Regions from separate parts of the Arthrobacter sp. P1_B9 genome, predicted to be linked through region 1. Evidence: predicted binding sites of a transcription regulator. Region 1 holds the regulator's gene; the other holds the start of a gene.
What was found. Region 1 encodes LexA, which represses DNA repair genes until DNA is damaged. Its sites were predicted from a motif close to TCGAACANNTGTTCGA; they were not measured.

Region 1 (15,216 bases):
GGTCCAGCCCCGGCCGGCGAGGGTGGTGCCGCGGACATCCAGGCCGACGGCAATCTTGTCGCCGAAGCGCTCGATCACCCGGGCCGTCCATTCCGGGTTTTCCAGTGCCGCCGTGCCCAGGTTGACGCGTGCGACGCCGAGGTCGAGGGCCTTCTCAAGGGATTCGTCGTCGCGAAGGCCGCCGGAGAGCTCCACCTTGATATCGAGCCGGCCGACGACCTCGCGCAGGAGCTCGGCGTTGGAGCCGCGCCCGAACGCGGCGTCCAGGTCGACCAGATGCACCCACTCAGCCCCCTGCTGCTGCCAGTTGAGGGCGGCCTCCAGCGGGGTGCCGTAGCTCGTCTCGCTGCCGGCTTCGCCCTGTACGAGCCGGACGGCCTGTCCGTTGACGACGTCGACGGCGGGCAGGAGCTCGAGTACGGGCAGCGGGGTTTCGGTGGTCATCGTGGAGTCCTCAGCTTGGGGATGGGGGTGGGGAGGGGCGGTCAGGACGCCGGCAGGGTCAGGAGGTAGGCGGCCAGCAGTGACATGCCGGCGAGGATGTAGAAAACGATCTGCACCCAGAGCGGACTTTTCTGCTGGCGGAAGGAGATCCCGCCGCCAACCAGCAGGCCGGCCACGCCCATGAGCACCAGGGACCACATCTAGGCGGTCCCTTCCGGGGCTGCGGTACGGTCCGGGGCTGCGGGGCGCAGGCTTTGGACCCAGTTGCGCAGCAGCCGGGCGCCGGCGTCGCCGGACTTCTCCGGGTGGAACTGGGTGGCACACAGCGGGCCGTTTTCCACGGCCGCGATGAACGGGGCACCGTGGTCGGACCAGGTCACCAGCGGCGCAGCCATCCGCGGCTGGATGACGTCGAAGTCCCACTTCTGGACACCGTAGGAGTGCACGAAGTAGAAGCGCTCGTCCTCAACCCCGGCGAAGAGCCTGGACCCTTCGGGGACGGCGACGGTGTTCCAGCCCATGTGGGGCACGACGTCGGCAGGCAACAGTTCCACCTTGCCGGGCCACTCCCCCATGCCCTCGGCTTCGGTGCCGTGTTCGACGCCGGCCTCGAACAGCACTTGGAGCCCGACGCAGATGGCCAGCACGGGGCGGCCTCCGGCGACACGGCGGCCGATCATGCGGATGGCGTCAACGGCCTTGAGTTCGCGCATGACGGTTTCGAAGGCGCCGACACCGGGGACGACGAGGCCGTCGGCATTGAGGACATCCTCAGGCTTGGAGCTGAGGATGACTTCGGCGCCGGCCCGCTCCAGCGCGCGGACGGCGGACCGGACATTCCCGGAGCCGTAGTCCAGCACCGTAACTGTGGGCTTTCCCTGCGGGGAGACCGGCTTGGCCGCGGCGGCGGGGTCGATGATGGCCCCGTCGCGGAGCACCGGGCCGGTCACAAAGCACCCTTTGTCGACGGGATGCCCTCGACGCGGGGATCCGGCTCGACGGCTGCGCGCAGGGCACGGGCAAAGGCCTTGAACTGGGCCTCGACGATGTGGTGGGGGTCACGCCCGGCAGTGACGTTCATGTGCAGGCAGATCCCGGCGTGAAGGGTGATCGCCTCGAAGACGTGGCGGGTCAGGGAGCCCGTAAAGTGGCCGCCGATCAGGTGGTATTCCTGGCCTGCCGGCTCGCCGGCGTGGACCAGGTAGGGACGGCCGGAGACGTCCACGACAGCTTGCGCGAGGGCCTCATCGAGGGGAACGGTCGCCTCGCCAAAGCGGCGGATCCCGGCTTTGTTGCCCAGAGCGGTCCGCAGAACCTCGCCGAAAGTGATGGCCACGTCCTCGACAGTGTGGTGGACATCGATGTGGGTGTCGCCGGTGGCCTTGACGGTCATGTCGATCAAGGAGTGCTTGCTGAGGGCCGTCAGCATGTGGTCGTAGAACGGGACCGACGTGCTGATGTCTGAAACGCCGGTGCCGTCCAGGTTGATCTCGACCAGGACCGAGGACTCGCTGGTGGTCCGTTCCATGCGTGCGGTCCGGCCCTCGGCGGCGGTGGATCCGGTGGTGCTCATGTAGATGTGTCCTTTGGAAGAAGGCAGGGTGTTGGGCAATCTGGCGGGGACGATTGGGCTCCCCACCAAGTCTAGGCCTGCGGCTTTGCGGAGCCGGCCAGGATGAGTTCAAGTGCCTCCAGGAAGGCTGTGGTTTCTGTCTCAGTGCCGGCGGTGACGCGCAGGTGCCCCGGAATACCGACGTCGCGGATGAGGACACCGGCGTCCAGCATGCGCTGCCAAACCTCATGGGGGTTCTCGAGGCCGCCGAAGAACACGTAGTTGGAATCAGACGCGGCCGGGGTCAAGCCCAACCGCGTCAGTTCCGACACGATCCGGTCGCGCTGGCGCTTGATGTCCTCGACGTCCGCCATGAGCGCCTCCCGGTGGCGCAGGGCAGCCAGGGCCGCAGCCTGGGTGATGGCGGAGAGGTGGTACGGGAGACGCACCAGGCGCAGGGCATCCGCGACCTCCGGGGCCGCGGCCATGTAGCCGAGCCGCGCACCCGCGAGGGCGAAGGCCTTGCTCATGGTGCGCGAGACGATGAGCCGCTCCCGGCCAGGCAGCAGGGTGAGGGCACTGGGCGTGCCGTCGTGGGCGAACTCGTGATAGGCCTCGTCAACGATCACGATGGTCTGGCTGGCCTCGCCGGCCTCATAAACGGCCTCGACCACATCAAGGCCCAGCCCCGTGCCGGTCGGGTTGTTCGGGGAACAGAGGAAGACAATGTTGGGCTGAAGCTCGCGGACTTGCTGTGCCGCCGATTCCGCGCTGAGCCCATAGTCGGACGCGCGGACCCCGACGACGTACTCCGTATCCGTGCCGGAGGCCAGCAGCGGGTACATCGAATACGTGGGAGGGAACCCGAGGGCCGTCCGGCCAGGGCCTCCGAAGGCCTGGAGGATTTGCTGAAGGACTTCGTTGGAACCATTCGCGGCCCAGATGTTCTCCGCGTCCAGCCCATGGCCAAGGTATTCGGCGAGGGCTTCGCGCAATTCGGTGAATTCGCGGTCCGGATAGCGGTTCAGCCCGGCAGCGGCGGCGCTCACGGCTTCGGTAATCGCGGCGCGGACATCGGCCGGGACCCCATGGGTGTTCTCGTTGACGTTGAGCAGGATGGGGACGTCCAGCTGCGGCGCGCCATACGGACGCAGGCCACGCAGATTGGTTCGGAGGGGCAGTCGGTTGAGGCGCTCAAGCTGGTCAGTCACGTGACCAGTTTAAGTGGTAGCGGGACGGGCGCTGAAACTGTGACGCCCGCAACGGCACCCGGGGGTGGCTACTTGGACGGAACAAACAGTTGCTGGCCCGGCATCACACGCGCGGCGTCCAGATTGTTCAACTGCACGATATCGGCCACAACATCGCGGGGATCGCGCTCCGGGGCCACCGACCCGGCAATGGCCCAGAGGGACTCCCCCGGTTGGACTGTGACGGATACGGTCGGCGTCACCGAGAGCTGGTCTGCGGAATCTGCCGCTTTCGCGGGAGCGTTGAGGAATCCGCTGAAGGACAGGATGAACGCCGCCAGCAGAATCAGGGGGACGCCGAAAAAGACGAAGCGTCCGCGCCGGGTGAGCCGAAGCGGCGGCTGCTTGGTCCGGCCGCCGGAAACCGCGGCGGCGGCTCCTTGCTGCGCCCGCGACGGCGCGGAGCCGCGGCGCCTGGCGTTGAGCGGGTACACGTTGCCGTGACTGGAACCACTTTGGGCGAGGCCGCCTTGTCCGATGCTGCCGTGTCCGATGCTGCGGCGATCCGCTGCGCCACCCGGACCAACACCACGGTGGCGGGTCGTGACGCCCTGAATGTTAGTGCCGTCAAACGCGCTTGAAACTGACATGAACTGAGCCCTCCTGGACCATAAGTTGCCGCCCGGCGTACTCACGTACTCGCCGCCAACCGGCCGAACCTTCGAACATAGAACCGAACATTGCCTGCGAACCTAGATCGTCGGAATCGAACACATATTCGAATCTTACTTGTTCTGTTTTAGCACTTACTAACGAACGATGTCGAGACTCGCTAGAACAAATGTTTGAAAAAGGTCTGCGGCTGGCCTATTTTTGAGGGACAGGACAACCACTTTCGAACTCCCACTTTCGAACTACCAGTGGGAATTCATTCGTAGTTGATCAGCAGGGTCTGACATTTCAGGCCGGAAGTTCCCGGTGACAGCAGCCACGGCAGCCGGGCGGAACGGAAAGGCGTTGGCGAACATGGCAGCACAAGCCACCGGCGGCAGGGCCACCCCACGGAGCCCGCAGCCCGCCCGGGCCCCCAAGAGCCTCACCGTCCGGCAAAAGAAAATCCTGGAGACCATCCAGCGGTCCGTCACGGACAAGGGCTACCCGCCGTCCATGCGCGAAATCGGCGACACCGTCGGTCTCGCCAGCCTGTCGAGCGTGACCCACCAGCTCTCCCAACTGGAAAAGCTCGGCTACCTGCGGCGCGATCCGAAGCGGCCCCGGGCCATGGAAGTGCTCATGCCGCTGACCCTGGACGAGGGGGCCACACCGATATCTGGTATCGAGAAGTCCAGCCCCTTGCGGGCCGTCGGCGGCCTGTCGGTAACCGAGCTCGCCAGCGCCACTGACACGGCAATGGTGCCGTTCGTCGGACGCATCGCCGCCGGCGGGCCGATCCTCGCGGACCAGGTGGTGGAGGACGTCATGCCGCTGCCCCGCCAACTCGTGGGCCATGGCGAACTCTTCATGCTCAAGGTGGCCGGCGACTCGATGATCGACGCCGCCATCTGCGACGGCGACTGGGTGGTTGTCCGCCGCCAGGGTGATGCCGTGAACGGCGATATCGTTGCCGCCCTGCTGGACGACGAAGCCACGGTCAAGACCTTCCGCCAGCGGGACGGCCACACGTGGCTGTTGCCGCAAAACACCCAGTACGAGCCCATCCTGGGCGACCACGCCGTCATCATGGGCAAGGTCGTATCGGTACTGCGCTCCCTCTAAACTGCGCTCTCTCTAAACTGCGCTCCCCTTAGCCATCCGGGGCATGCTGCCAGTCCGGAGCGGCCACCCCGCGGCGGATTTCCGGCGCAGGGTGGCGGCCCCGGTTTGGGACTTAGGCTTTCGCGGAGTCTTTCGCCAGGCGCTTCAGGGCTGCCATGGCTATCGATGAATCGGTGGTGGGCCAGAACGGCGGCAGCGCGGCGCGCAGGAAGCCGCCGTAACGCTCCGTGGAGAGCCGCGAATCCAGCACTGCCACCACGCCCTTATCCGAGGTCGAGCGGATCAGCCGTCCGGCGCCCTGCGCGAGGCGGATGGCGGCGTGCGTGGCCGAGACGGCCATGAAGCCATTGCCGCCGGCCTGGGCCACGGCCCGCGAACGTGCCGTCATCAGCGGGTCGTCCGGCCGCGGGAAGGGAATCCGGTCGATGACCACCAGCCGGCAGGACACGCCAGGGACGTCGACGCCCTGCCAGAGGGACATGGTGCCGAACAAACACGTGTCAGGTTCGTCGGCAAACTGCCGCACGAGCGCCGTCATGGTCGACTCCCCCTGGCACAGGATGCTGAGGCCCAGCCGGGGCCGCATGGCCTCGGCTGCTTCCTCTGCGGCGCGCCGCGAGGAGAACAGGCACAGGGCGCCTCCGCCGGAGGCGCGGATCAGCTTCTCGAGTTCGTCCAGGGCCTCGGGGGACGTTCCGCGGCCGGGTTTGGGCAGGTGCCGGGCTACGTAGAGGATGCCCTGCTTCGGGTAGTCGAACGGGGAGCCGACGTCGACGCCGGTCCAGCTCGGGGCGCCGTTGCCAACCAGGCCCAGGCCGCCGGCGGCGGGTTCGAAGGCAGCGCCGATGGCCAGTGTGGCCGAGGTCAGGATGACGGTGTGGTCCGCGAACAGGCCCTCGCGCAACCGCCCTGCGACGCTCAGCGGGGCAACGTTGATCAACGCCGGCGCGCTCTCGTCCGGCTGGGAGTAGCCCTGCGCCGGGTCGAAGCTGCTGTTGCGGGAGAACCACACGACTTCGCGGTTTTCGCGCGCGGCCAGCAGGCGTTCACAGAGCTCCAGGATGACCATGAGGCGCGAGCGGGCCAGCTGCCGTCCGCCGTCCGCCGACACGGAGCTGTCCCCCTTGGAATCGGACAGGGCGGCGCGGCACGCGTCGCGCAGCTGGTCGATGCAGTCCAGCTGCTCGCTGTTCAGGCCGTTGGGCATCAGCCCGCTGGGGACGCCGTCGATGGCGAGCTCCAGGTGGGCGGCGGCATTGTTCAGCGCATCCACGGTGATGCCCGTGTGCTTCCGGGCCCCGGACGCGGCGGCGTGCACCATCGCCACGGAGAGCTGGCCCGAGACCGCGCCCGTGACGCGGTCCTGAAGTTCGTGTGCTTCGTCCACCACGACGACGTCGTACTCGGGCAGCACCGCCAGGCCTTCGAAGGCACTGACGGCGAGCATGGCGTGGTTGGTGACCACGACGTCGGCATCGGCGGCGTTCTGCCGTGCCAGTTCGCTGAAGCATTCGGCCGCGAGCGGGCATTTCTGCGCGCCGAGGCACTCCATGGAGGTGACCGAGACCTGGCGCCAGGCCCGGTCCGTGACGCCCGGCATGAGCTCGTCGCGATCCCCCGTCGCGGTCTCCTCGGCCCATTCGCGCAGCCGGACAACTTCCTTGCCCAGCTGGGAGGACGGCCCGCCAAGTGCGGCGGCGAAGTGCGGCACGGACGTGTCCTCGCCGAGGGAAAACAACTGTCCCTCGGAAGGTTCTTCGGACGGGAAGCCGCCCTCGAGTTTGTGCCGGCAGACGTAGTTGGACCGGCCCTTGACCAGGGCGACCTTGACGGGCCGCTCCAGGGCAGGGGTGATGGTCTTAAGCAGCCTGGGCAGGTCACGGCCCACAATCTGCGTTTGCAGTGCCAGGGTGGCGGTGGAGACCAGGGTGGGTTTGTTGCTGGTCAGCGAATGCGCGATCAGCGGAATCAGGTAGGCCAGCGACTTGCCGGTGCCGGTGCCGGCCTGGACCAGCAGGTGATCGCCGCTGTCTATCGCGCGCGCCACCTGCCGGGCCATTTCGTGCTGGCCATCGCGGCTCTGCCCGCCCATGCCGGACACGGCACGGTCGAGCAGCTTAACAACAAACTCCTCGCCGGCCGCGCCGGCAACCGAACCGGCGCCGGTGTCGGCGTCGGCCGGCCCAGCGTCGGCTGGTTCGGCGTCAGCTGGATCGGCGTCGGTCCTGGTCACCGCAGCCTCAGTCATTGCTGATGAAGGGATCCAGTTCGGCGGCGAGTCCTTCACGCACCATCACCACGGCACGGGTCCCGGTTTCCTCGTGGTCGAGGCTGAGGATCTCGGCGTCGCTCTCGTGGAGCTTGCTGATCAGATCCCCGCGGTTGTACGGGATGAGCAGTTCAAGCTTCACGCTGGGCCGCGGAATGCCGTCACTGATGGCCTTGAGCAGTTCCGGAATGCCTTCGCCGGTGCGGGCCGAGACCACCACGTGGCGCGGCTCGCGCTGCTTGAGCCGTTCGACCACGAACGGGTCAGCGGCGTCGGCCTTGTTCAGGACAATGATTTCCGGAACCTTGCGCGCGTCGACTTCGCTGAAGACCGTCCGGACAGCCGCGATCTGGCCTTCCGGATCCGGGTGCGAGACGTCCACGACATGCAGGATCAGGTCAGAGTCGGCGACCTCTTCCAGCGTGGAGCGGAATGCCTCCACGAGCTGGGTGGGCAGGGAACGGACAAAGCCCACGGTGTCGGCCAGGGTGTATCCCAGCCCGTCAGCGGTTTCGGCCTTGCGGACGGTGGGGTCCAGGGTGGCGAACAGGGCGTTTTCCACCAGCACCCCCGCGTCGGTCAGCCGGTTCAGCAGCGAGGACTTCCCGGCGTTGGTGTACCCGGCGATGGCGACAGAGGGCACGGCATTACGACGGCGGTTGGCGCGCTTCGTTTCCCGGGCAGGCTTCATGGCGGCGATTTCGCGCCGCAGCTTGGCCATCCGGGTGCGGATCCGGCGACGGTCCAGTTCGATCTTGGTCTCACCGGGACCACGCGAGCCCATGCCGGCACCGGCGCCGCCCACCTGGCCACCGGCCTGGCGGGACATCGATTCACCCCAGCCGCGCAGGCGCGGGAGCAGGTATTCGAGCTGGGCGAGCTCCACCTGCGCCTTGCCTTCACGGCTCTTGGCGTGCTGGGCGAAGATGTCCAGGATCAGCGCTGTACGGTCAATGACCTTGACCTTGACGATGTCCTCCAGCCCGCGCCGCTGGGACGGGGCCAATTCGGCGTCGACGACGACGGTGTCGGCGCCGGTGGACATCACGATGGCTTTCAGCTCCTGTGCCTTGCCGGAGCCGAGGAAAGTCCCGGGATCGGGCTTGGCACGCCGCTGGACGAGCCCGTCGAGGACCTCGGAGCCGGCCGTCTCAGCGAGGGCGGCAAGTTCACGCAGGGAGTTCTCCGCGTCCGCGAGGGTGCCCTCGGTCCAGAGGCCGGCCAGGACGACGCGCTCAAGGCGCAACTGCCGGTATTCGACCTCGGTGACGTCTTCGAGCTCGGTGGACAGGCCGGCCTTGCGGCGCAGTGCGTGCCGTTCCTCAAGGTCCTGCTGGTCGCCGTCGAAGTTGGTGTACACCTCGTCCAGGCGGGAGATGGCCTGCGCCTTGCCGAGCACCGACGTCGGGCTGCTGGTGCCAGCACCGGCGGCGGTGCCATGGCCGGTGCCGCCGCCGCGGCCTGGGGCGGGGGTGTCCTTGGAAAGGATCCGGTCGATTACAGCTTGAATCTCTTCAGGGCTCATGTCCTGGGCTGCTGAATCGGGTCCGGTGTTGGGGTGGCTGGTCATGGTCTCCTTTAAAGGTTCGGCTCTTTCAGAATAGTGCCGATTGTTGCTCTGTGGGGCGGTATTCGCGCTGGGCTGACGGCGGGGGGTCATGCGGGCCTCCTGGAATGCCCGCGGCAACGGTGCCGGGGCGGGGCTGGCTCCGTGCGGAGCGGCGGCTGGGGACGGTAGAGGCGGCTACGGCGCCTGGCTGCGGGGACACTGGCTGTGTGGGCGGTGCCGGTGCCGGTGCCGGTGCAAACACGTTGAGGTAGGTGCCTCCGCCACGCCGGGCCCGGGAGCGGGCCAGGGAGCACGGTGCTCGAAAACTGTGCCAGCAAAACACGGTGCCTGGGAAATGGTTGGATTCCAAGTGGTGCGGGCGCCCGCGGGTGAGAAAACTCACCCGTGCAATGGCGCACTCAGCGGAAGGCGTTTACCTGCGTCGCTACGGAGTCCCCCGGAGTACCTGTCAAGGACTGGATGGGACCCGTGCCGGCTACTTGGAGATCAGGATCATGTTTTGTAGCGTAGCAGACGCCGGCGCTCCCACCCGGTTTCCCATACGGGCTGGCCGCGAACTAATCTGGCCCATTATGGAGTCTGCACACTATTTCAGCGCCCAGCCGGCCGGGCCCTTTACCCGTAAGCCGCTCACCGTGGATCTTGCCGGTGAGACGCGCCGGCTGCAGACGTCCTCGGGGATCTTCAGCCCGGACGGGATCGACAAGGGAACGGCCGTGCTGCTGGCCGACGTCCCGGCGCCGTCGCCGCAGGGCAACCTGCTGGATATCGGCTGCGGCTGGGGACCGATCGCCCTGACCATGGCCCTGCGGGCACCGCACGCCCAGGTCTACGCGGTGGACGTGAACGAACGCTGCGTGACCCTGACCAATGAAAACGCCGGGCTGTTGGGGCTGCACAACGTATCCGCCAGCACGCCGGACGCCGTGGACCCCGACCTGCGCTTTGACACCATCTGGTCCAACCCGCCGATCAGGATCGGCAAGGATGAACTTCATGCCCTCCTTCGCCTGTGGATTCCCAGGCTGGCGCCGGGCGGATCGGCCTGGCTCGTGGTCCAGAAGAACCTCGGCTCGGACTCGCTGCAGCGCTGGCTCTCGGCGGAGCTCGACGCCAGCTTCAGCGTGACCCGGGAGAGCACGTCGAAGTCGTTCCGGATCCTTCGAATCAGGAAAGCGTCCCGCTAGCGACGATCACGGCCGGGCCGCTGAGTTCGACGTGTTCGTGCCCCTCCGGGCCCAGGAAGAATTTCACGCCGACGACGCCGCCGGGGACGTGGACGTTCCACGCGTCCGGTGCGCCCTGGCCGGCCCAGTGGCGAATCGCGACGGCGGCGGCGCAGGCGCCCGTGCCGCATGACTGGGTCTCCCCCACTCCGCGCTCGTGGACCCGCATGGTGATGGTGCCGGTGCCGTCGTGGACCAGTGGTTCGGAGGGCACAACGAATTCGACGTTGGTGCCGTGCGGCGGCGTCGGGTCCACCCGGGGAGCCGTGAACAGCTGCGTGGCCTCCAGTTCGGCTGTTTCGGCCAGGGCCACGACAGTGTGCGGGTTGCCCATGCTGACGGAGAGGGCGGGCCGTGCGACTTCGAGCCCGTCGGCGCTGACCAGCGAGTCCATGGCCCGCGCGGTCGCCTCGCCCGGGAAAATGAATTCCCAGGGGCCCATGTCCACGGCGTAGCCCGCAGCCGTCCGGACGATCGTCTTGGCACCGCCCCGGGTTCCAATGACGAGCGATTCGCCGGCCGGCAGGTCCACGAGGCCTTCGGCGATGAGGAAGTGCACAAAGACGCGGACTCCGTTTCCGCACATCTCAGAGAGCGAGCCGTCGCCGTTGCGGTAGTCCATGAACCACTCGGCATCGGGGTGCGCGGTCAGCAATTGCTGCCCCTCGGGCAGGAGCCGGGAAGGCACGGCCCGGATCAGGCCGTCGCCGCCGATGCCACGGTGCCGGTCACAGAGCGCCGCGACGTGCTCCGGGCTCAACTCGAGCGCGCCGTTGGGGTCTGCGATCAGGACAAAGTCGTTGCCCGTTCCGTGGCCTTTGGAAAACTTCAGGCCGCTCAGCGGGGCGGTATCGCCGGCAGTACGGTCAGCGGCTACGGCTTGGGATTCGTCCATGCTCCAAGGTTACCGTTCCGCCCCGACCGCTCCGGCACCGTGACCCAAGCGCTACGCCGGAGGCAGAACCGGCGTCGCCCGGCAGAGGCCGGCGGCCTCGGCCACGAGGTCAGGATCGTGCCAGCCCAGCCAGGTGACCCGGGGATCCGCACGGAACCAGGTCAGCTGGCGGCGCGCGAACTGCCGGGTGGCGATGATGGTTTCGTCCGCGGCCTGCTCCACGCTGGAGGCACCGTCGAGCACCCGGAGGAACTGCGCGTAGCCGAGGGCCCGCGGCGCGGTCCGGCCGCCGCGGAGCCCGGCTGCGTCCAGCCGGCGGACTTCGTCCAGGAGCCCCCGGTCCACCATCGCGTGGACCCGGTCGGCCAGGCGCTGCCGGAGCAGTTCCCGGTCCACCTCGAGTCCGATCTGGATGGCAGGCTGGAAGTATTGGCGGGCCGGCATGAAGGAGCTGAATGGCCGCCCGGTGAGCTCGAAGACTTCCAGGGCGCGGATGATCCTGCGCTCATCGCCGAGCCTGCCCGCGGAGACGGGGTCCACTGCCTCGAGCCGTCGCCGCAGGGGCGCGGGGCCCGCGGTAGCCAGTTCCGCCTCGAGCCGGCCGCGGATCTCCGGATCCGTGCCGGGGAATTCCAGGACGTCGAGGGCGGCGCGGACGTAGAGTCCGGAGCCGCCGGCCAGGATGGCGCGCTTACCCCGGCCGTGGATGTCGGCGATCAACGCCCGGGCCTGCTGCTGGAAGTCCGAGACGCTCGCTTCCTCGGTCACGTCCAGAATGTCCAGCAGGTGATGCGGCACACCGCGGCGCTCCGCCTCGGTGATCTTGGCGGTGCCGATATCCATGCCGCGGTAGAACTGCATCGAGTCGGCGTTGATGACTTCACCGTCGAGCTCAAGGGCGAGGGAGACTGCCAGGTCTGATTTGCCGGATCCCGTCGGCCCGACGACGGCGATCACCGGCGGCGCGGCCGGCCGTGCCCCCTGCGCCGCCGCATTTTGGGCAGCGTCCTTCTGGGCAGTGCCCTCGACCGCCAAGGCCTGGGCTGTGTCCTCGACCGCCGTGGCGCGGGCTGCTGGGTTCTGGACTGCTTCGTTCCGGGGAGCGCCCTGCGGGCCGGGCACGGCGCTAACGGCCGCGGACCGGGAGGCTGGGCATGCCCAGCGACACGCCGGAGGTGCCCGACGCGCTGGTCTTGCCCGCCGGGCTGGTTTTGCCTGCTGGGCCTGCGCCGCAGGAATCTGCCTGCGACCGGTCCCAGGCATCGCCGGCACGGGACCGGCGCAGGCTGTAGTCCTCGGCCGAGGCGGGGTCGGAGACGAGGTGGAACGCCGCCGCCTCTGTGATGGTGACAGTCACCAGATCGCCGGGCCGGGGCACTTCGGCTCCGGCGGGCACGGAGAAGTGCACCAGCCGCTGGTCCTGGGACCGGCCGGAGAGGCGGTGGGTTTCCCCAGCCTTACGGCCCGACTGGGCCGTCACCATGACCTCGACGCGGCGGCCAAGCTGCCGGGCGTTTTCCTCGGCGGCAATCCGGTCCTGCAGGGCCGTGAGGCGTTCGAAGCGTTCCTGGACCACGGCCTTGGGCAGCTGGTCCGGCAGGTCCGCGGCGGGCGTGCCCGGCCGCTTGGAGTACTGGAAGGTGAAGGCGGTGGCGAACCGGGACTTCGCCACGACGTCGAGGGTGGCCTGGAAGTCCTCCTCGGTCTCGCCGGGGAACCCGACGATGATGTCGGTGGAGATGGCGGCGTGCGGGATCTTCTCGCGGACCTTGTCCAGGATGCCGAGGAACTTGGTCGAGCGGTAGGACCGCTTCATGTCCTTGAGGACCTTGTCCGAGCCGGACTGCAGGGGCATGTGCAGCTGCGGCATGACGTTGGGCGTCTCGGCCATGGCGTCGATGACGTCGTCGGTAAAGGCGGCCGGGTGCGGGCTGGTGAACCGGACCCGCTCCAGGCCCGGGATGTCGCCGCACGCCCGCAGGAGCTTGGAGAACGCCTGCCGGTCGCCGAATTCGACGCCGTAGGAGTTCACGTTCTGGCCCAGCAGGGTTACCTCGATGGCACCGTCGTCCACGAGCGCCTGGATTTCGGCCAGGATCTCGCCGGGGCGGCGGTCCTTTTCCTTGCCCCGCAGGGCCGGGACGATGCAGAAGGTGCAGGTGTTGTTGCAGCCCACCGAGATCGATACCCAGCCCGAGTAGACGGAGTCCCGCTTGGTGGGGAGGGTGGAGGGAAAGACGTCCAGCGATTCGAGGATCTCCAGCTGGGCCTCATTGTTGTGGCGGGCCCGGTCCAGCAGCGCCGGCAGGGCACCGACATTGTGGGTGCCGAACACGGCATCCACCCACGGGGCTTTCTTGAGGATGGTCTCGCGGTCCTTTTGCGCGAGACAGCCGCCGACGGCGATCTGCATGCCCGGGTTGGCTGCCTTGACCGGGGCGAGGATGCCGAGGTTGCCGTACAGCTTGTTGTCGGCGTTTTCCCGGACCGCGCAGGTGTTGAAGACCACGACGTCGGCCAGCTCGCCGGCGGAGGGGACGTAGCCTGCGGCTTCCAGCATGCCGGCCATCCGCTCGGAATCGTGCACGTTCATCTGGCAGCCGAAAGTGCGCACCTGGTAGGTGCGGGGCTGGGCCGGGGCGGGACTTTCCGGTGCGGAAACGGGGTCCGCACTGAATGCCTGGGGCCCTGCTGGCTGCACCGCCGGTGGCGCTGTCGGAGAAGTCGTGCCGGCCGTTGGGGAGGGAATGGTAAAACTCACCTGTTAAGGGTAACGGGTAAGGGTAGTGGGCAGCGGCTGGGCCAGCGCAGACCCCGGCCCGGCGGTCCTAATCCCCGTCCCCCGCTTGGCCGGCGGCGGCATCGAGCACCTCACCCACCACCCGGAAGGCGAGCGACGGCTGGTATCCCTTGCGGGCCAGCATTGACGCGAGGCGGCGCGTAACTTTGTCGCGTTCGGCCCGGTCTTCGCCGCCGGTGAATCCCCGCAGCTTGCGCTCCACGAGCTCCCGGGCGGCCGTTTCCTCGTCGGCGTCGCTGAGCTGGTCCAGTGCACCGGCAGCGATCTCCGGGTCGATGCCCTTGTCCGCAAGTTCGCGCCGCAAGGCCCCTTTGGCGAGCTTGCGCGTCTGGGACCTGCTGCGGACCCACATGTCGGCGAACTCGGCGTCGTCAACCAGCCGCACTTCCTCGAAGCGGTCCAGCACGGCCTCCGCGACGTCCTCAGGGACGTTGCGCTCGGCCAGCTTGCGCGAGAGCTGCAGCCGGCTCTTGGGCGAATTCGTCAGCTGCCGCAGCACGATGGCACGCGCCACCGCCGCGGGGTCCGCGTCCCGGTCCTGCCCGGCCGGCGAATCCGCGCCATCGGTGCGGTCCGCCGGCTGATCCGGGCCGGCAAAGCCGGGGGCAGGATTCCGTGATGGAAATCCTGCCCCTTTGCGCCGCCGGCTGTTAGAAGCCGTCAACGGCCTTCAGCTTCGGAGATTCCTCGGTCTCAGCCGGGGCCTTGACGCCAACGCCGAGCTTTTCCTTGATCAGGCGCTCGAGTTCGGCCGCCAGCTCCGGGTTGTCGCGCAGGAAGCGGCGGGAGTTCTCCATGCCCTGGCCCAGCTGGTCGCCATCGTAGGTGAACCAGGAGCCCGACTTTTTGATCAGGCCGTGCTCGACACCCATGTCGATGATGCCGCCCTCACGGGAAATGCCCTGGCCGTAGATGATGTCGAACTCGGCGATCTTGAAGGGCGGGGCCATCTTGTTCTTGACGATTTTGGCCTTGGTGCGGTTGCCGACGGAATCGGCGCCCTCTTTCAGGGTCTGGATGCGGCGGACGTCGATGCGGATGGAGGCATAGAACTTCAGCGCCTTACCACCGGTGGTGGTTTCCGGGGAGCCGAAGAAGACACCGATCTTTTCACGCAGCTGGTTGATGAAGATGGCCGTGGTCTTCGTCTGGCTCAGGCGGCCGGTGATCTTACGCAGGGCCTGGCTCATCAGGCGGGCCTGCAGGCCCACGTGGCTGTCGCCCATGTCGCCTTCGATTTCCGCGCGGGGAACGAGGGCGGCCACGGAGTCGATGACTATGACGTCAAGGGAGCCGGATCCGATAAGCATGTCCATGATTTCCAGCGCCTGCTCGCCGGTGTCCGGCTGGGAGACCAGGAGCGCGTCGGTGTCGACGCCCAGCTTGGCGGCGTATTCCGGATCGAGGGCGTGCTCGGCGTCGATGAAGGCGGCAATGCCGCCCTGGCGCTGGGCATTGGCAACCGCGTGCAGCGCGACCGTGGTCTTACCGGAT
Region 2 (15,216 bases), on a different contig from region 1:
AACGGATGCGACGTCGTGCGCGACCCTGACGGCGTCCGCGCCGCGATCGGCCTCACCGGCCAGTTCTCCGCGGTGGACAAGCTGCTCACCGGCGAGGAGAACCTGCTGCTGATGGCCCGGCTGCGCCATCTTGGAGCGAAGCGCTCGAAGGCCCGGGTGGCCGAGCTGCTTGAGCAGTTCGACCTCGTGGAGGCCGCCCGTAAGCCGCTCGCCACCTACTCGGGTGGGATGCAGCGCCGCCTCGACCTCGCCATGACCCTCGTCTCGGCGCCCAGCGTCATCTTCCTGGACGAGCCCACCACGGGCCTGGACCCGCGCAGCCGCCACACCATGTGGGACATTGTCCGCAGCCTGGTCGCGGACGGCACCACCGTGCTGCTCACCACCCAGTACCTGGACGAGGCGGACGAACTCGCGGACCGCATTGCGGTGCTCGACGGCGGCCGGCTCGTCGCCGAGGGGACGCCGGACGAGCTCAAGCGCCTGGTGCCCGGCGGACATATCCGGCTCCGGTTCGCCGACGCCGGGCGGCTCGACGCCGCCTCCCGCCTGCTCGGCGAGTCCGCCCGCGACGACGCCGGGCTCTCGCTCACGGTGCCGAGCGACGGCGGTGTCGGCGCGCTGCGCACCGTGCTGGACCGCCTCGACACGGCCAACCTGGAGGTCGACGACCTCAGCATCCACACCCCGGACCTCGATGACGTGTTTTTCGCGCTCACCGGCCGGGTCGAGACGAAGGGAACCGAATCATGACCACCATCGCCGCCAAGCGCCGGACGGCCCCGGGCACCCGCCAGCAAGCGCACGTCATTGCCGACTCGGTGACGATGCTGCGCCGCAACCTGCTGCACATGCTGCGCTATCCGGGCCTGTCGGTGTTCACCATCGTGGGGCCGGTAGTCCTGCTGCTGTTTTTCGTGTTCGTGTTCGGCGGCACGCTCGGGGCCGGCCTGCCCGGCGCGGATCCGGCCGGCGGGCGCGAGGCGTATGTCGCCTACGTCATGCCGGGCATCCTGCTGTTGACCATCGCCGGCAGCGCAGGCGGCATCGCGACGACCGTGTCGATGGACATGACCGAGGGCATCACCGCGCGGTTCCGGACGATGGCGATCTCGCGGGCCGCGGTGCTCGCCGGGCACGTGCTTGGCAATACCATCCAGGCGATTATCGCCGTCGTGCTTGTGCTCGGCGTCGGCCTCCTGATTGGCTTCCGCCCGACCGCCGGGTTTGTCGAATGGATCTCCGCCGCAGGTCTGATCGTGCTCATCGCGTACGCGATCAGCTGGCTCGGGGTGGCCATGGGCATGCAGGCGAAGTCGGCCGAGACCGCCAGCAACCTGCCCCTCGTGCTGACCTTCCTGCCCTTCCTCAGCAGCGGCTTTGTGCCGACCGAGTCGATGCCGGAATGGCTGCAGTGGTTCGCGCAGTACCAGCCGTTCACGCCGTTCATCGAGGCCATCCGCGGGCTGCTGCTCGGTACCCCGCTCGGCTGGAGCCCGGTGCTGGCAATCGGGTGGTGCGTCGTGATTGTGGTCGCCGGGTACGCCTGGTCGATGGCGATCTACGAGCGCAAGTCGGTGCGCTGAGCCCAGGGTGCACCCGGTTTCTGCGGGCGGTCGCGAGCGCATCGCGGCCGCCCGTCCTGTGCTTCAGCCGAGGTGGCGTTCGGTAGTCCGGTCTCCTCGGCACACTCGGCATGGAGATCGAACACCCGGCGGATCCGCGGTGGCCATTCCAGGGCAGGCCAATAGGGCTCGACGACGAGCTGTCTCCGTACACCCCAAGTCGCAAAGTCATTCCAGGAACGTACCACCCCTCGCTTTACGTCTTTGGCGGCGGCACGGCCCGAAGCCCAGGCTGCGAACCGGCGAGCAAGCTGGGCCGGCAGTCGGGGCGGTGGCGCAATCGAAGTCGGCCGGGAATTTGGTCCAGGTCCGCATCGGCGAGAAGGCGATGGGGACTGCGGAGGCGCCAGCGAGCAGGGCCCAGATCCAGAGCACGGGTTGGACGCCAATCCATGTGGCCAGGGCGCCCCCGGTGAGGCTGGCGACCGGCATGACTCCGAGGGTAAAAAGTCTGTTGCTGGCCATGACTGTTCCGAGTCTGTGCGGCGGAGCGATGCGGGGGATGATGCCAGCCCCCGCAATGGAGATGACCACGATGAGGAAAGCCCAGCCGAATACGGACACGCCGAGCCAGAGAGCCGGGGACCAAGGCAGGACCGTGGCGAGAGGGTATATCGCGTCGGCCGCCACGCAGGCGATGCTGGCGAGAATTCTGGTCTTTCCGATGCCGAGCTGCGTCAGGATGGCCGGTGCCGCGACGGAGGCGACAAACCCTCCCGCCGCGGCGAAGCTGCTCAGGAGCGCAAAGACGGCGGGGCTGAGTCCCAGAACGTTGAGGGCGTACACGGCTGTGGCGGCGCTGCCGAACATGGTGGCTGCGTTGAGAATCATCCCGGAGAGGAAGAGACCCTTGAGCACCGGGTGGTGAATGGTGAAGGACAGCCCGGCCCGTGCTGCCGGCCAGAATCCCTCGTGCTCCAGGGGTGGCTTGATGTCTTCGCTGACGTTGATGCTCTTGAGGGTCAGTGCAGACACGGAGTAGGAGATTCCGGCTGTCAACAAGGCGAACGGCGCGGCCATGGCGCTGAGGAGCGCCCCCGTCAGGGCGGGGGAGCCGACGGCGACCGTGCTGGCGGCCGTTTGCAGCCGGGCGTGCGCATCACTAATCCGTTCCCGTCCGACGACGGACGGGACGAAAGCTCCGTGGGCGGTGGTGAACACGACGTCGGCGACGCCGATCAGCGCCACGCAGACCAGCAGGTGTCCCATCGTCATCGCGCCGGCGATGAAGGCCGCCGGAACGCTCAGGACCGCCAAAGCGCGGATCACGTCCGCGGTGATCATCAGCCGGCGCCGCCGCAGCCGGTCCACCCAGACGCCGATCGGGAGGCCCAGGACAAGGAACGCGCTCATGCCGATCGCATTTATGGCCCCCACTTCCAGAGTGCCGGCACCGAGCATCGAAACGGCAACGATCGGGATCACGACCCGGCTTGCTTCGTCGCCGATGCCCTCGAATGCGCTGGCAACCCACAGCTTCCGGAACGCCGCCAGCCGCCTCAGCGGCGTTTTGGTGGGTGGCCGGGCTCCGGTATCAGCCATTCGTTGTAAGGTCACGCCTGACAACCTGTCAGGATTCACCTGACAAGTCAACTATGCTGAACTCTGTCAACTGTTAGCCGCCAGGAGGATGCCGTGGAACTGGAACCGCCGTTGACCGGCCCGATGATGTGCAGCTTCTGCGCGAGACCAGCCAGGATCTCGGGGCATCTCGTGGCAGGTCCCGGCGTTGCCATTTGTCAGGACTGTGCCGAGGCGTCCATGAGGCTGTTCAGCAGTTCGGACGGCTCACGGAGCGAAACGCCTTGGTTGCAGATGACTGATGATGAGCTCCTGGCCCACCTGCCGGAAATCGCCGCCGTCGCCTCCCAGGTCGAAGAGCGACTGACCGCCTGGGTGGGGACCGCGCGTCAACGGCGCATCAGCTGGGCGCGCATTGGCGCGGCTCTGGGCATGACCCGGCAATCGGCGTGGGAACGCTTTCAGCCCCCGCCGCCCATTCCCCCCGGCGGCTGACGCACCTGAGGGTGAGGCCGCGTGCCAGCATCTCTTTCGCTCTGACCTGGTGGCTTCCGCCGCGTTGTTGTGGGATCGATGCCGTCCGAAATGGACCTCAGGTGCACACAGCGGTCCCGCAGTAGAGCGTCGACACCGCCGAAATTAACCGCGACTGCAGTGCCCGGGGAATCTGTCACGAGGGGTCAGCGCCAGCCGAGCTGCGGCGCCACATACTTCAGGATCGACTCGATGACGTGGGCGTTGTAGTCGACACCGAGCTGGTTCGGGACCGTGAGGAGCAGGGTGTCTGCCGCGGCGATCGCCTCGTCCTCGGCCAGCTTCGCGGCCAGCTCGTCCGGGGCACCGGCATAGGAGCGGCCAAAGACCGCGCGCGTCTTCTCGTCGATGTTGCCCACCTGGTCGGAGCTGTGGCGGTCGCGGGCGAAGTATTGCCAGTCGCGCTCGTCCGTTAGCGCGAAGATGCTGCGGCTGACCGAGACGCGCGGCTCCCGCTCGTGCCCCGCCTCCTTCCAGGCCTGCCGGTAGAGCTCGATCTGCTCGGCCTGCTGGACGTGGAAGGGCTTGCCGCTCTCATCATCCTTGAGCGTGGAGCTCTGCAGGTTCATGCCGAGCTTCGCCGCCCAGATGGCCGTGGCGTTCGAGCCGGAGCCCCACCAGATGCGCTCGCGCAGGCCCCTCGAGTGCGGCTCCACGCGCAGCAGGCCCGGAGGGTTCGGGAACATCGGGCGGGGGTTCGGCGCCGCAAAGCCCTTGCCAGTGAGCACCTCGAGCAGACGCTCGGCGTGCCTGCGGCCCATGTCGGCGTCCGACTCGCCCTCGGCGGGGGCGAAGCCGAAGTAACGCCATCCGTCGATGACCTGCTCGGGTGAACCCCTGCTGATGCCCAGCTGCAGCCGGCCGCCCGCGATCAGGTCGGCCGCGCCAGCGTCTTCCGCCATGTAGAGCGGGTTCTCGTAGCGCATGTCGATCACGCCGGTGCCGATCTCGATGCGGCTTGTCCGGGCCCCGATCGCGGCGAGCAGAGGGAACGGGGAGGCGTATTGCTGCGCGAAGTGGTGGACTCGGAAGTAGGCGCCGTCCGCACCCAGCTCCTCGGCCGCGACCGCGAGGTCGATCGCCTGCAACAGCGCGTCCGACGCGGTGCGCGTGCCGGAATCCGGGTGGTCGGTCCAATGGCCGAAGGACAGGAATCCGATGTTCTTCACACCGGAAACGAACATGGTGGCGGCGGTTCTTATTCCCACTTGATCGTGTCAGGTATTTCTGGCCCCCGGAAGGGCATGGCCTCATCCCGACAGGCGCCTGTGTGCGGTGTGGCCGTCAAGGACGAAGCGGATGAACGTCGCAATCTGGCCGGAGCCTGGCGCCCCTTAGGCGGGACCGGGGGATCAGCCGGCCGAGTAGGGGGTCCGGAAGAGGGTGATTCCCCATTCCGGGTTGTGCAGCACGATTCCAGTCTCCCGCTGTGCAAACTGAAACGGAGCCTGAAGGTATCGTTTCATCCGCGCCTGTTCCTGGTCCCACGGGAAGTTGCACGTGCCCAGGGAACTTTCCAGTGTCCCCACATCCGGCGTGATCGTTTCGCCGGCAATGCTGACCGTGACCGCATACGAAGCGCAGGGGATACGCACGGTCATCAACGTGCGGCCGCCAACGCTGCCGAACCGTATCGCGTAGTCGCCGGAGCTCATTCCCGGATCACGGGGCACAGAAGCCGGCGTAATGGAACCGGATGTGAAGTACTGGCACTCCAGCGCTCCATTGCCTACGACTTTCTCTGCACGCTGTGGCAGGCATTCATCTATACCGTGCCCGGGGGTAGGCGGAATCGGCGGAGCCGGGGTGAGGGTCATGCCTGGTGACAGTCCGGCGCCCGTCGATGGTGCGGCCGTGGCGGCGGGCGGTTTGGTGACCGTTTGCTCGCCGGCCGACGTGCTGAGTGGGGGAGTTGACGCGCAGGCCGCGGTTAGCGCGACGACGGCGAGGCATACTACGGACAGCAGTGTCGGCGTCGTGTGCATTCCATAACGAGCGGGTCCCCCGGGCGCGGCCATGATCCGAACCCTAGGGGTTCGGGGCTTGTCCGTGCAACAACCCCCAGGCTAGGGGACCGGGGCCGGTGAGCTCTGCTGCACGTGCTGGTCCAGGACGTCCCGGGCGGTGGTCCACCTCCGGCTCCCGTACCGGTCGTTGCTGACGTAGTTCAGGGTCGCGTCGCCGCTGAACATGCTGGCGAAGTACTGCATGCCCTGCCACGGCGGGAACGGCTTGTCAGAGGCCGGCATGAGGGCTTTGACGGCCCGGCTCATAGCAGTCAAGGAGCCGACGCTGCCCGCGTAGAGGAGCCCGAATTGCGTTCCGGTCAGGTCGGACATGGTGGCTGCCAGGGTCCTTGCCGTGACCTGGTCTCCGGCGATCTGAAGGACGCGGGGCGCCCGCTCGTCGAGGGCGGCGGCGGCGGCGTAGGAGGCAGTGTCATCCTTCGTGGTGAAGTCGAGCACCTGGTCGGCGTCGGACCAGAAGAGCACACGACGCCGGGAGAACAGGATCATGGGAGCCTGCCCGGAGAGCATGTCGGTGAAGGCGCCATTGAGGATGGAAGTGGCCCGGATTTCGGTGGCATCCAGCCGCTGTGCGAAGTCTCGGCGGAACTGCAAGTTCCGGTTGCTTCGGGGGCGGATTCCGCGGTAATCGATGGAGTAATCGGAAGGGATGAAACGCGGTACGCCCACCGCGGCCGCCGCCTCCAGCAAGCGCGATTGGGCGTCGAAAATTGCGCTGTCCACGCCGTTGATCGCGGAGACTACGCAGTCAACATCCGCGCAGGCCCTTCGGAGGGCCATCGGATCGTCGTAGCCCGCCTGGATCACGTCGACGCCTTGGGCGCGGAGCTGCGCAATGCGCTCCGTGCTGGTCCCAGGCCGTGTCAGGACCCGAACGGTGGCCCCCAGGGCGACCAAATTCTGCAGGATACGCCCGCCGAGATCGCCGGTGGCGCCGGCCAGAAGGACAGTGCCCGGAGTGGGAGTCGTCGGGATCATGGTTCGCACCTCAAGTGTCGGGCGGAAAGGGATGGTGGGCTAAAGACTACCAACGGCAGGGCAGCTGCGATTCCCGCGTGTGACTCAATGCATCCCGGGCCGGACTGATCAGCGGAACCGTTGGACGTCGGTTCGCGGGTCGGCCTCTACTGCCAGCGGTGGGATTCCAGCGCGCGAAACAGGGGAGCGCGGCCGCTTTTCAGATGGTCAACGGGGCGGGACCCGCCGAGTTCCCGGCAGGGTGTAACCATCCAGGCCGTGAAGTAGTTGTGCGGAACCTTCAGTTCTATGGCGCGCTGGAAGAGGTCGACGACGGTCGGGTGGAGGTGGCCGCCGGCGACGAATTGGAATCCCGGGCAGAACGTGCCGTCGTCGATGAAGACGCGGACGAGCTGCTGCATTACAGGGTCGGGGTCGTCCATCAGTTCGGCGAGGCGGCGGCGGACCTGTTCCAGGGCGGGCAGCGTGAATTCTTCCCTGATCCCCGCCCAGATCTGGTCGTTGATCGGCTGACGGTTCAGTGTCACCGTTGCCTAGCCGCCGTCGCTGATGTCGTCCAGGAGCCACTGGACGGAGCGTGGATTCCGGCGCAGCGTGAAGGTGCGCAGCGCTGAATTAGCCCCCAGCCGGGCCTCGACGCGCCAGTATTCGGTACCGGCCGGGTTGGCGCCAGCGGCGGCCGTGCATCGGGTGCCCCGCCCGGCGTCACCGTCGATCCAGTGCCGGGATTCGGTGGCCGGATCGACAAGCCAGATCCGTCCGTCGTGCCGGATGGCAAGGGGCTTGCCTGCCGGGTCGAGCCGGACTTGAAGGTCAAGGGTTCGTGTGGGGTTTTCGGTGCTGAGGGTCATGGGTGTGGTCTTTCGTGGTGCGGTGCTGCGGGGGCGTGTTGGCGTTAGGCGGCTTTGACGAGGGGGAGTTCGTCCCAATGGGTGGTGTAGCGGGGGGAGAGCATGTCCCGTTTCATGGTCCAGTCCGGCCCGCCCCGTATGCCGGCGTGGCCGAGGCCGATGGAGCCGCGCCCGTATCGGCGGGTCACATCTTCCAGGAGGGTTCCGATGTGGCGTTCCTCGTGCGGATTTTGGAACAGGGCCAGCGGTGCCTGGTTGCCGGTGGGCCGCAGGTCGGTGACCATGATGCCGGCCCGGGCGTATTTGATGCCTTCCTGGATGTGGGGCAGGAGGGCGTGGGCGGCCCGGGTGAGCAGGACGGGATCGGCGGTGGGCATCGGCAGCGGCACGCACACCGAGGGGTAGGAGGTGTCGTTCGGGTTGAAGTGCGAGGTGCCGGCGAAGGCGGTGAGGACCTTGGCCTGGAGGCTGTATTTGGCCAGCCGTGCCGATGCCTGCTGGCCGTAGACGGACAGGACCTGCCGCATGCCGGCGGCGGTGGTGATGGGGGTGGCGAAGGAGCGCGAGAAGATGAGCTGGTCCCGGCCGATCCGTTCTTCCTGCATCGGGATGCACGGCGTGCCCTGCAGCTCCAGGACGGTGCGCATCATGACCACGGAGAAGCGGTCCCGGATCATCACCGGGTCGGCCCGGGACAGGTCAAGGATGGACTGAAGCCCTAAGGCGTTGAGGCGTTTGGTCAGGCGCGTCGCGACGCCCCAGATTTCGATCACAGACAGCCGGCCCATCAGCGCTTCTCTGGTGGCGGCGGGCACGGAGTCCCAGTGGCAGACCCCGTCGAAGGCCGGGTTGTGCTTTGCCCATTTGTTGGCCAGTTTCGCGAGGGTCTTGGTCCCGGCGATCCCGACGCAGACCGGAACCCCCACGTTGCGCCGCACGGCTGCCTTCATGGTCTGGCCCAGGACCAACAGGTCCTCCGGCGCGCCTTTGACGCCCAGGAAGGCCTCGTCGATGCTGTAAACCTCCAACCAAGCGCTGTAGCGGCCCAGCAGTTCCATCACCCGGGCGCTGATGTCCCCGTAAAGCTCGTAGTTGCTCGAGAGGGCAACAAGTCCCCACTCTTTGGCCCGCGGGGCGAGTTTGAACCATGGTTCACCGAGGCCGATGCCGAGAGCCTTGGCTTCCGGGGACCGGGTGACGGCGCACCCGTCGTTGTTGGACAGTACGACGACGGGCCGGCCTTCGAGGGACGGGTCGAATGCCCGCTCGGCCGAGGCGTAGAAGCAGTTCACATCCACGTGCGCGATCTGCGGCATCCGCCGCATCGGGGAGGGCTTAGACATGGTGTGCCTCAAACATGGTGCAGGCAGCGGGTCGCGACGCCCCAGATGACCAGATCCGACAGGGACGGAACGCGGATGTCCGGGTAGGACGGATTCTCCGCCTGCAGCACGACGCCGGCGGCCGTGATCCGCAGCCGCTTGATGGTCAATTCTCCGTCCAGGACGGCTATGACTACGGACCCGTCCTTGGGTTCCACGGCCCGGTTGACGATCAGTTCATCCCCGTCGCTGATGCCGGCGCGTTCCATCGAGTCTCCGGAGACCCGCACGACGTACGTGCTGGTGATGTCCTTGATCAGATGCTCGTTCAGGTCAATCCGCCCATCAAAGTAGTCCTGCGCCGGCGATGGATACCCGGCCGCGACGGGGACCGGAGAGATCAGCACCGACAGCAACGACATGCCCGCGTCTATCACGCGGGGACCGACAACAACGCCCACAACACACCCTTATTCGAATATATGTTCGATACATTCAGTGTAGCCGGATGGGCCGACAAAAGTTGGACTCTGCCCATATCCCTCGGCTGCGTGGGCAGCGCGGTTTCTCCTCAACATCGCAACACCTGACTGAAGGGGTGCTGTATATGGGACGCTCGGCGCGTCGTCTGCGGAAGGTGGGGCCTGCGGGCTTGGTTGAGCGTAGGCGCTGTTATCGGCGTTTGGGCAGCCAACTTTTGACAGTTGAGCCGTGATTCCCTTAGAACAGCGGCCAGGGCACCGCCGACATCTCACCGCTCGGAGCCGGAAACCGCCCGGCCAAGCGCAACCGTGCGCAGCGCGCGGCGAGCGATGCGATTTCTTCGGCGCTGAGCAAGTCCGCCAGGTTTCGGCCCAGCCCACCGTGCAGTCCTTCGCTGACACGATCGATGCCGTCGCGTTCCTCGGCGGTCAGAGCGTCTCCCAGCCATCCCCACAGCACCGTGCGCAGCTTGTGGTCACGGTGAAAGGTGAGCCCATGGTCCACGCCGTGCCGGTGTCCGTCCGTCATGGCAAGAATGTGGTCGCCTTTGCGGTCGGCGTTGTTGACGACCATGTCGAACACCGCCATGCGTCTGAGCGCCGGCGAGTCTTCGTGCACGAGGGCGACCATCCTTCCGTTCTCATCCCGTCCCTCGAGAACGTGTTTCCAGCCCGTCTCCGGAACCTGGTCCGTCGCGACCAGGTTCACGGCGCTTTGGGCGGGGTCTTGCTCCTGCCAGAGCTGCACCATTCCTTCGCCCAAAGGACCATCGCGCAGCCAGGTGCGCGGCACCACGTCCCAGCCTAAGACTTGCGAGACCAGGTAGGCGGCCACCTCCCGGTGAGCCAGGGTGCCGTGGGGAAAATCCCACAGCGGACTTTCGCCTGCTATGGGCTTATAGACGACCACCACGTCGCCGATGCTGCCCAGAAATGTAGCGTTTGAAGCCGTCGTGATACGGCCGGTGAGCGTCAGCTCGGCGGTCACTAGGTCCGGCGCTGGCATCAGACCTCGGGAAGGGTGCAGATGTGCCCGTCGGCGTCTATGGGGTAACCGCAGAGCGGGCACGTCGGACGCCCGGCGCCGACGATCTCACGGGTGCGCTTGGCGAATGCGCGGGCGGTGCCGACCGGCATTCGCACCAGCAGCATTTCGGACTCGTTAGCGCCGCCCTCATCAAGCGGTTCCTCGTTGTCATCAGCATCGACATCGGCGATGGGGTAGGCCTCTATTACGACCTGGGCCGTGGTTGGGTCCCAACCTAAGCTCATGGCGCCGGTGCGAAACTGCTCCTGAACGGCCTCGAGCTGGTCATTGTCGACAAGTTCAATGGGAGTGCTCGTGGGAACGCTGAAGGGGTTGCCCTCGACGGTGATGAGCTGGTCGAGAATTTCGTCGATCTTCTCCGCGAGCAGAGCCGACTGCTGCTTCTCCAGGGCAATACTCACGATCTGCGTCCCTGCGCGCACCTGCAGGTAGAACGTGCGCGCCCCTGGAAGGCCAATGGTGCCGACGACGATTCGATCAGGCCAGGCAAACTCGTGAACACGTGTAGGCATGTCAGTATTTTAGGCACATGAGGTTCATGGCGCCTTTTGCCCTGCACCGCCGCCCACCGGCACATCGCCAGAGTGGATGCCGTTCGACAGCCACGACAGGTCACCCGCGTCGGTGTTGGTCGCGTAGACGCTCGGCCGACTAGCGCCGTAGCGCACGATCGATACGGAGGCGGGGCCTACGTTAATACGCTGGAACAGGTCAAGGTGCATGCCGAGCGCGTCGGCGAGGATTGACTTGATGATGTCACCGTGACTCACCGCCACCCACACGGCCCCTGGCCCGTACTCGGCTTCGAAGGCTGCATCGTGGCGTCGAATCGCTGCCACCGACCGAGCCTGCATCGCGGCCATGGATTCACCGCCGGGAAAGACGACGGCGGACGGTTGCGACTGCACAACCGGCCACAAATCCTCGGTCGCGAGATCACTGAGCGTGCGGCCCTGCCACTGGCCGTAATCGCACTCGGTGAGATCGAGATCGACCGGCGCGTACGGCGTGCCAGCCTGGCGATCGAGGATGAGCTGGGCGGTCTGCTGACAACGCTCAAGAGGGCTCGACACCACCCCGACTACGGGCACGGCCGCGAGCCGGTCTCCGGTCAGAGTCGCCTGGTCGCGCCCGATCTGGTCCAGGCTGACGCCGACGGCCCGACCGGCCAGCAGTCCAGTGGCATTGGCTGTGGTGCGGCCGTGCCGCACGAGAATAACTGTCGCCATCCACCCAGCCTAACCACCCGATCGACGGCGGTGTGCACCGTACCGGGTCGCGCGCCGAACAGGCAGATAAAGCCCTGGCGGAACTCTTCAGGCGCGCCGACGCGCTCAAAGCCGCCCAGACGGACTCGGCACGCAGTGAACAGCTCATGGCCGACGCAGCAAAACCGGCAGAACCGGGACAGCCAGAACCCCCGGCCGAAACCGCCCCCCGCATGGAGGACGTCCGGTACCCGCTCCGCGCCGGATCCAGTAGTTCCCGCCCTCTCAGAGTGGTTGCGCCAAGTAATTCTGGCCCCGGTAGGACGGTTATCGCTGGCCCCACTTCGTGCATGGAAAGACAGTTCCGGCAACGTCAAGTAGCGCGGTCAGATGGTTCGCGGTTCGACGGGGATGCTTCGTTGTCCGGACAGAATGCCGATCGTCAAATTTTGATGAGAAGCAGTCCTGGGACCATGGTGGCGCTTTGGTCAGGCCCACTTGGACAGGAGGGCCGCATTGGCTTCTCGCAGGAAGATTAGATCCTCTTGTGGTGGGGCTTGCGGAGGGGCTGCCCACCACTCGGTGAGGTTGTCCGCAGTCACTAGCCTCCGCCCAGCATCGAGAGGAGTTACACGCCAGCGGTCGGTGGGCTGGAGGTCTGGGTGGTCGGGTCCGAGGACCTGAATCGCGAAGATGCCGGGCACGGAGCTCTTCACGAATCCGTGGTCGGCGCTGAGCTCCAGGTCTCCGGGGCCGGGGACGAGTAGCGCGTGGTGACCGCGGATGTAATTGTCCGGTAGGTCGGGGCCCGGGGTTGCCCTTTGGAGCATCACACTCCCAGGGGTGACTAGTCCGAAGATGATTGGGGACATTTGGGCGTAGTCGTACAGAGAGGCCGAGTCGGCGAGGAGCCGCATCAGGGACGCCCCGGCGTCGTCCTTGCCCTTCTTGATCTCGGTGCCGGCGAGGATCCAACCTTCACCGGTGAACCGGACGTACCAGTCCCCGTTGACTGTGGGGAAGATCAGGTCCGCCCATCCGATGTCCTCGCAGCAGCGGGTCAAGACGCCGGCGACCTGGTGTGGTTCGCATTGGGTCATCGTGAAGTGGATTCCCGCGAGGATCGGTGCGGTCGCGTTGGCTGCTGCCCAGCCGGCGATCTGGTCAACAATGTTCTGGAAGGCGGGGCTGTCCACGGCCCATCGGTCCAGGTTCTTCTTCACGGGTCGAAAGAAGAGGGGCGTCTCGTTGTTGTCCAAGGCTGCGTCGACGGAGCAGATCGCGGCGCACAGTACGCGTAGCGCCCTGTGCGGGGTCTGGGGCCGGGGCGGTCGGCGCATGCCGTGATGGTTCCGGTGAATCCGAGGGGCGCGATTGCGTCGGCGATCATGGTCGCAATCTCTACGGCGTGTTTGGGCGTCATAACGGGGTGCACGTAGATTGCCGTCCCCTTGCTCACTTCAACCGCATGGAACCGTTGATCGAGGTGCTCCGGCATTCTGATTCCGGTGATAGCGCCGTCGATGTCATCAGCTGATGGCTGGTCCGATCCGCCGTCAGGCTTGCAGAGGAATCCCTGGGTGAACAGTGCGTCGGTGTTCACCCTGCGGATCTTGACCTCGTCGATGGTGATGCCTGTGCGATCACCCATTGAGAGCCCCCTTCAAGCTGTGTAGGCGCAGTAATCCTCGGAGACCTTGGCCCCGCTCGCGACCGAGGTGAGCTGCCTGGCTAGACCTAGATCAGGATTCTGTTCACGGGCGGCATTTTCTCAAGAAGTTATGGGCCAAGGCAACACAGTGGACACCGGCCTGAGGCCAGATCCTCCGCGGTTTCCCTGGCTCTGGCCGGCCCCTGCAGTGATCGTCATCGTCGGCACGGTCATAACAGGCGTGATCAGTTACCCGTCGGTGCCCGACGCGCTCGCGGTCCACCAGGGCGCGAACGGCGCGCCCAACCGGCTGGCAGCCAAGTCGGTGGGCTCCGCGTTCTCTCAGGTGTTCGTGCAACCCGGTGTGACCGGGTTGCTAGTGGGTCTCGTGGCGGCCACCTTCCACAGCCGGCCCGACCTCGACCCGGCGCGCCCGCTGGCCTCGGCGCGCTGGTACCGGCAGTACATGTCGCTGGGCGTCGAAGCGCTCTTCGGGCTGGTCGCGATGATCGACGTGGGGATGCTGGGCTCGTCGCCTTGATGTGGACCGGGACGGTCACGCCGTGGGCAGTGGGCGGGACTGGTGGTCGCGCTCCCGATCCCGGCCGCCGTCGTGGTCCTGGCCAGGAACAACCGCGAGCGCGATGAGGGTGAGAAGGACACAGTGCTGACCCACCGGGACGACGACAAGTACTGGCACGGTGGCCTGGTCTATATCAACCGCGAAGACCATGCGCTGATGGTTCCGCGACGGTTCGGCCTGATCGACGAAATTCGAGGCTTCGTCCATCCCGTGGTCCTCGGGCAGGCCGAGTGACCTCCGAGAACCAAGGGTCAGCCTGTCAGCGGATTACCCGATAGCGCACGTGGGTGACGAGGCGGGAACCGCTCACGTCCGTCGGCTCAAGCTTGAGGTCCGTCACGCCGTCCAGCAACCGCTCGCCCGCTCCCAAAACTATGGGCGCAATGTGGAGCCGCAGCTCGTCGATCAGCCCCGCCGAAAGGAATTGTCCGGCGGTCTGCGCTCCTCCGGCTATGGCCACGTCCTTGCTGCCAGCGGCCTTCCGCGCCTGGGCCAACGCCGATTCGATCCCATCGGCCACGAAGTTGAACGTTGTGCCGCCCTCCATCTCCAAGGGCTCGCGGGGGTGATGGGTGAGAACGAACACAGGTGCGTGATAGGGCGGGTCCTCACCCCACCATCCCCGCCACTGCTCATCCCATGCCCCGGGACCGGCGTACATGTTCCGGCCCATGATGTAGGCGCCAGCGGCGAGGATGCCTTCGTGCTCCGCAGCGTTGGACTCGGCTTCTTCGAACATCCACCTGTGGAGGAGTTCTCCGCCCCGGCCCAAAGGTTCCGTCATGCTTTGGTTTGGGCCCGCAACGAATCCGTCGAGGGAAATAGTCAGATCGCATGTGACTCTGCTCATGCGCCCATCATGCCAGCACTCGGCGGGGCCCTGACATATCAAGGCGCAGGCGTGCTAGCGGGTTTGGAGTTGGCGAATCAGCCGATCCGCTCGGCCAAGGACACGATAATCCCCTCCGGACCGCGCACATAGGCCATGCGCCAGATGTGCTCGTACTGGCCGATGTCGCCGACCAGCCCGTAGCCGTCCGCGGCCAGCCGGTCGACGACCGCCTGGAGGTCGTCGACCTCGAAGGCGACGTTGCGCAGCCCCAACTCATTTGCCATCGCCGCGGGCGATCCAGGCTGGTGGTCGGGCCGGACAAAGCTCGAAAGCTCCAGCCGGGTACCTCCGTCGGGCGGCCGGAGCATGACGATCTCCGTACGGGAGTCGGGGATGCCGATCACCGTGTCGAGGAACTTGCCCTCGACGAACATCGGCGCGCCCTCGACCTTGAGGCCCAGCCCGACGAAGAACGCCGTCACCTCTTTGAGATCGGCAACGGTGATACCAACATGATCGAAACGCCGTACCTGTGACATGAGATCAATCCTTCG

Region 2: the regulator LexA is predicted to act here: its motif matches at 9,333-9,348, upstream of AC1D1A_RS16105 (LexA family protein).

What each region holds. Positions count from the first base shown of each region.
Region 1 is NZ_JBFUAA010000007.1:176,114-191,329, reverse strand. It holds gene priA (bifunctional 1-(5-phosphoribosyl)-5-((5-phosphoribosylamino)methylideneamino)imidazole-4-carboxamide isomerase/phosphoribosylanthranilate isomerase PriA) at 1-444, opposite strand, end outside; gene AC1D1A_RS12160 (hypothetical protein) at 486-644, opposite strand; gene hisH (imidazole glycerol phosphate synthase subunit HisH) at 645-1,394, opposite strand; gene hisB (imidazoleglycerol-phosphate dehydratase HisB) at 1,391-2,017, opposite strand; gene AC1D1A_RS12145 (histidinol-phosphate transaminase) at 2,089-3,207, opposite strand; gene AC1D1A_RS12140 (LysM peptidoglycan-binding domain-containing protein) at 3,276-3,680, opposite strand; gene lexA (transcriptional repressor LexA) at 4,213-4,962, shown strand; gene AC1D1A_RS12130 (ATP-dependent DNA helicase) at 5,075-7,210, opposite strand; gene hflX (GTPase HflX) at 7,203-8,801, opposite strand; gene AC1D1A_RS12120 (class I SAM-dependent methyltransferase) at 9,374-9,988, shown strand; gene dapF (diaminopimelate epimerase) at 9,969-10,922, opposite strand; gene miaA (tRNA (adenosine(37)-N6)-dimethylallyltransferase MiaA) at 10,974-11,879, opposite strand; gene miaB (tRNA (N6-isopentenyl adenosine(37)-C2)-methylthiotransferase MiaB) at 12,049-13,683, opposite strand; gene AC1D1A_RS12100 (regulatory protein RecX) at 13,751-14,386, opposite strand; gene recA (recombinase RecA) at 14,373-15,216, opposite strand, start outside.
Region 2 is NZ_JBFUAA010000012.1:53,820-69,035, forward strand. It holds gene AC1D1A_RS16055 (ATP-binding cassette domain-containing protein) at 1-753, shown strand, start outside; gene AC1D1A_RS16060 (ABC transporter permease) at 750-1,586, shown strand; gene AC1D1A_RS16065 (MFS transporter) at 1,794-3,167, opposite strand; gene AC1D1A_RS16070 (ClpX C4-type zinc finger protein) at 3,261-3,641, shown strand; gene AC1D1A_RS16075 (LLM class flavin-dependent oxidoreductase) at 3,827-4,849, opposite strand; gene AC1D1A_RS16080 (hypothetical protein) at 5,033-5,335, opposite strand; gene AC1D1A_RS16085 (NmrA family NAD(P)-binding protein) at 5,747-6,685, opposite strand; gene AC1D1A_RS16090 (hypothetical protein) at 6,832-7,212, opposite strand; gene AC1D1A_RS16095 (hypothetical protein) at 7,219-7,536, opposite strand; gene AC1D1A_RS16100 (Y-family DNA polymerase) at 7,581-8,879, opposite strand; gene AC1D1A_RS16105 (LexA family protein) at 8,888-9,319, opposite strand; gene AC1D1A_RS16110 (SCO1664 family protein) at 9,579-10,346, opposite strand; gene AC1D1A_RS16115 (DUF3090 domain-containing protein) at 10,346-10,900, opposite strand; gene AC1D1A_RS16120 (histidine phosphatase family protein) at 10,925-11,617, opposite strand; gene AC1D1A_RS16125 (hypothetical protein) at 12,085-12,819, opposite strand; gene AC1D1A_RS16130 (hypothetical protein) at 12,816-13,247, opposite strand; gene AC1D1A_RS16135 (DUF1648 domain-containing protein) at 13,456-13,788, shown strand; gene AC1D1A_RS16140 (hypothetical protein) at 13,831-14,064, shown strand; gene AC1D1A_RS16145 (dihydrofolate reductase family protein) at 14,090-14,680, opposite strand; gene AC1D1A_RS16150 (VOC family protein) at 14,758-15,201, opposite strand.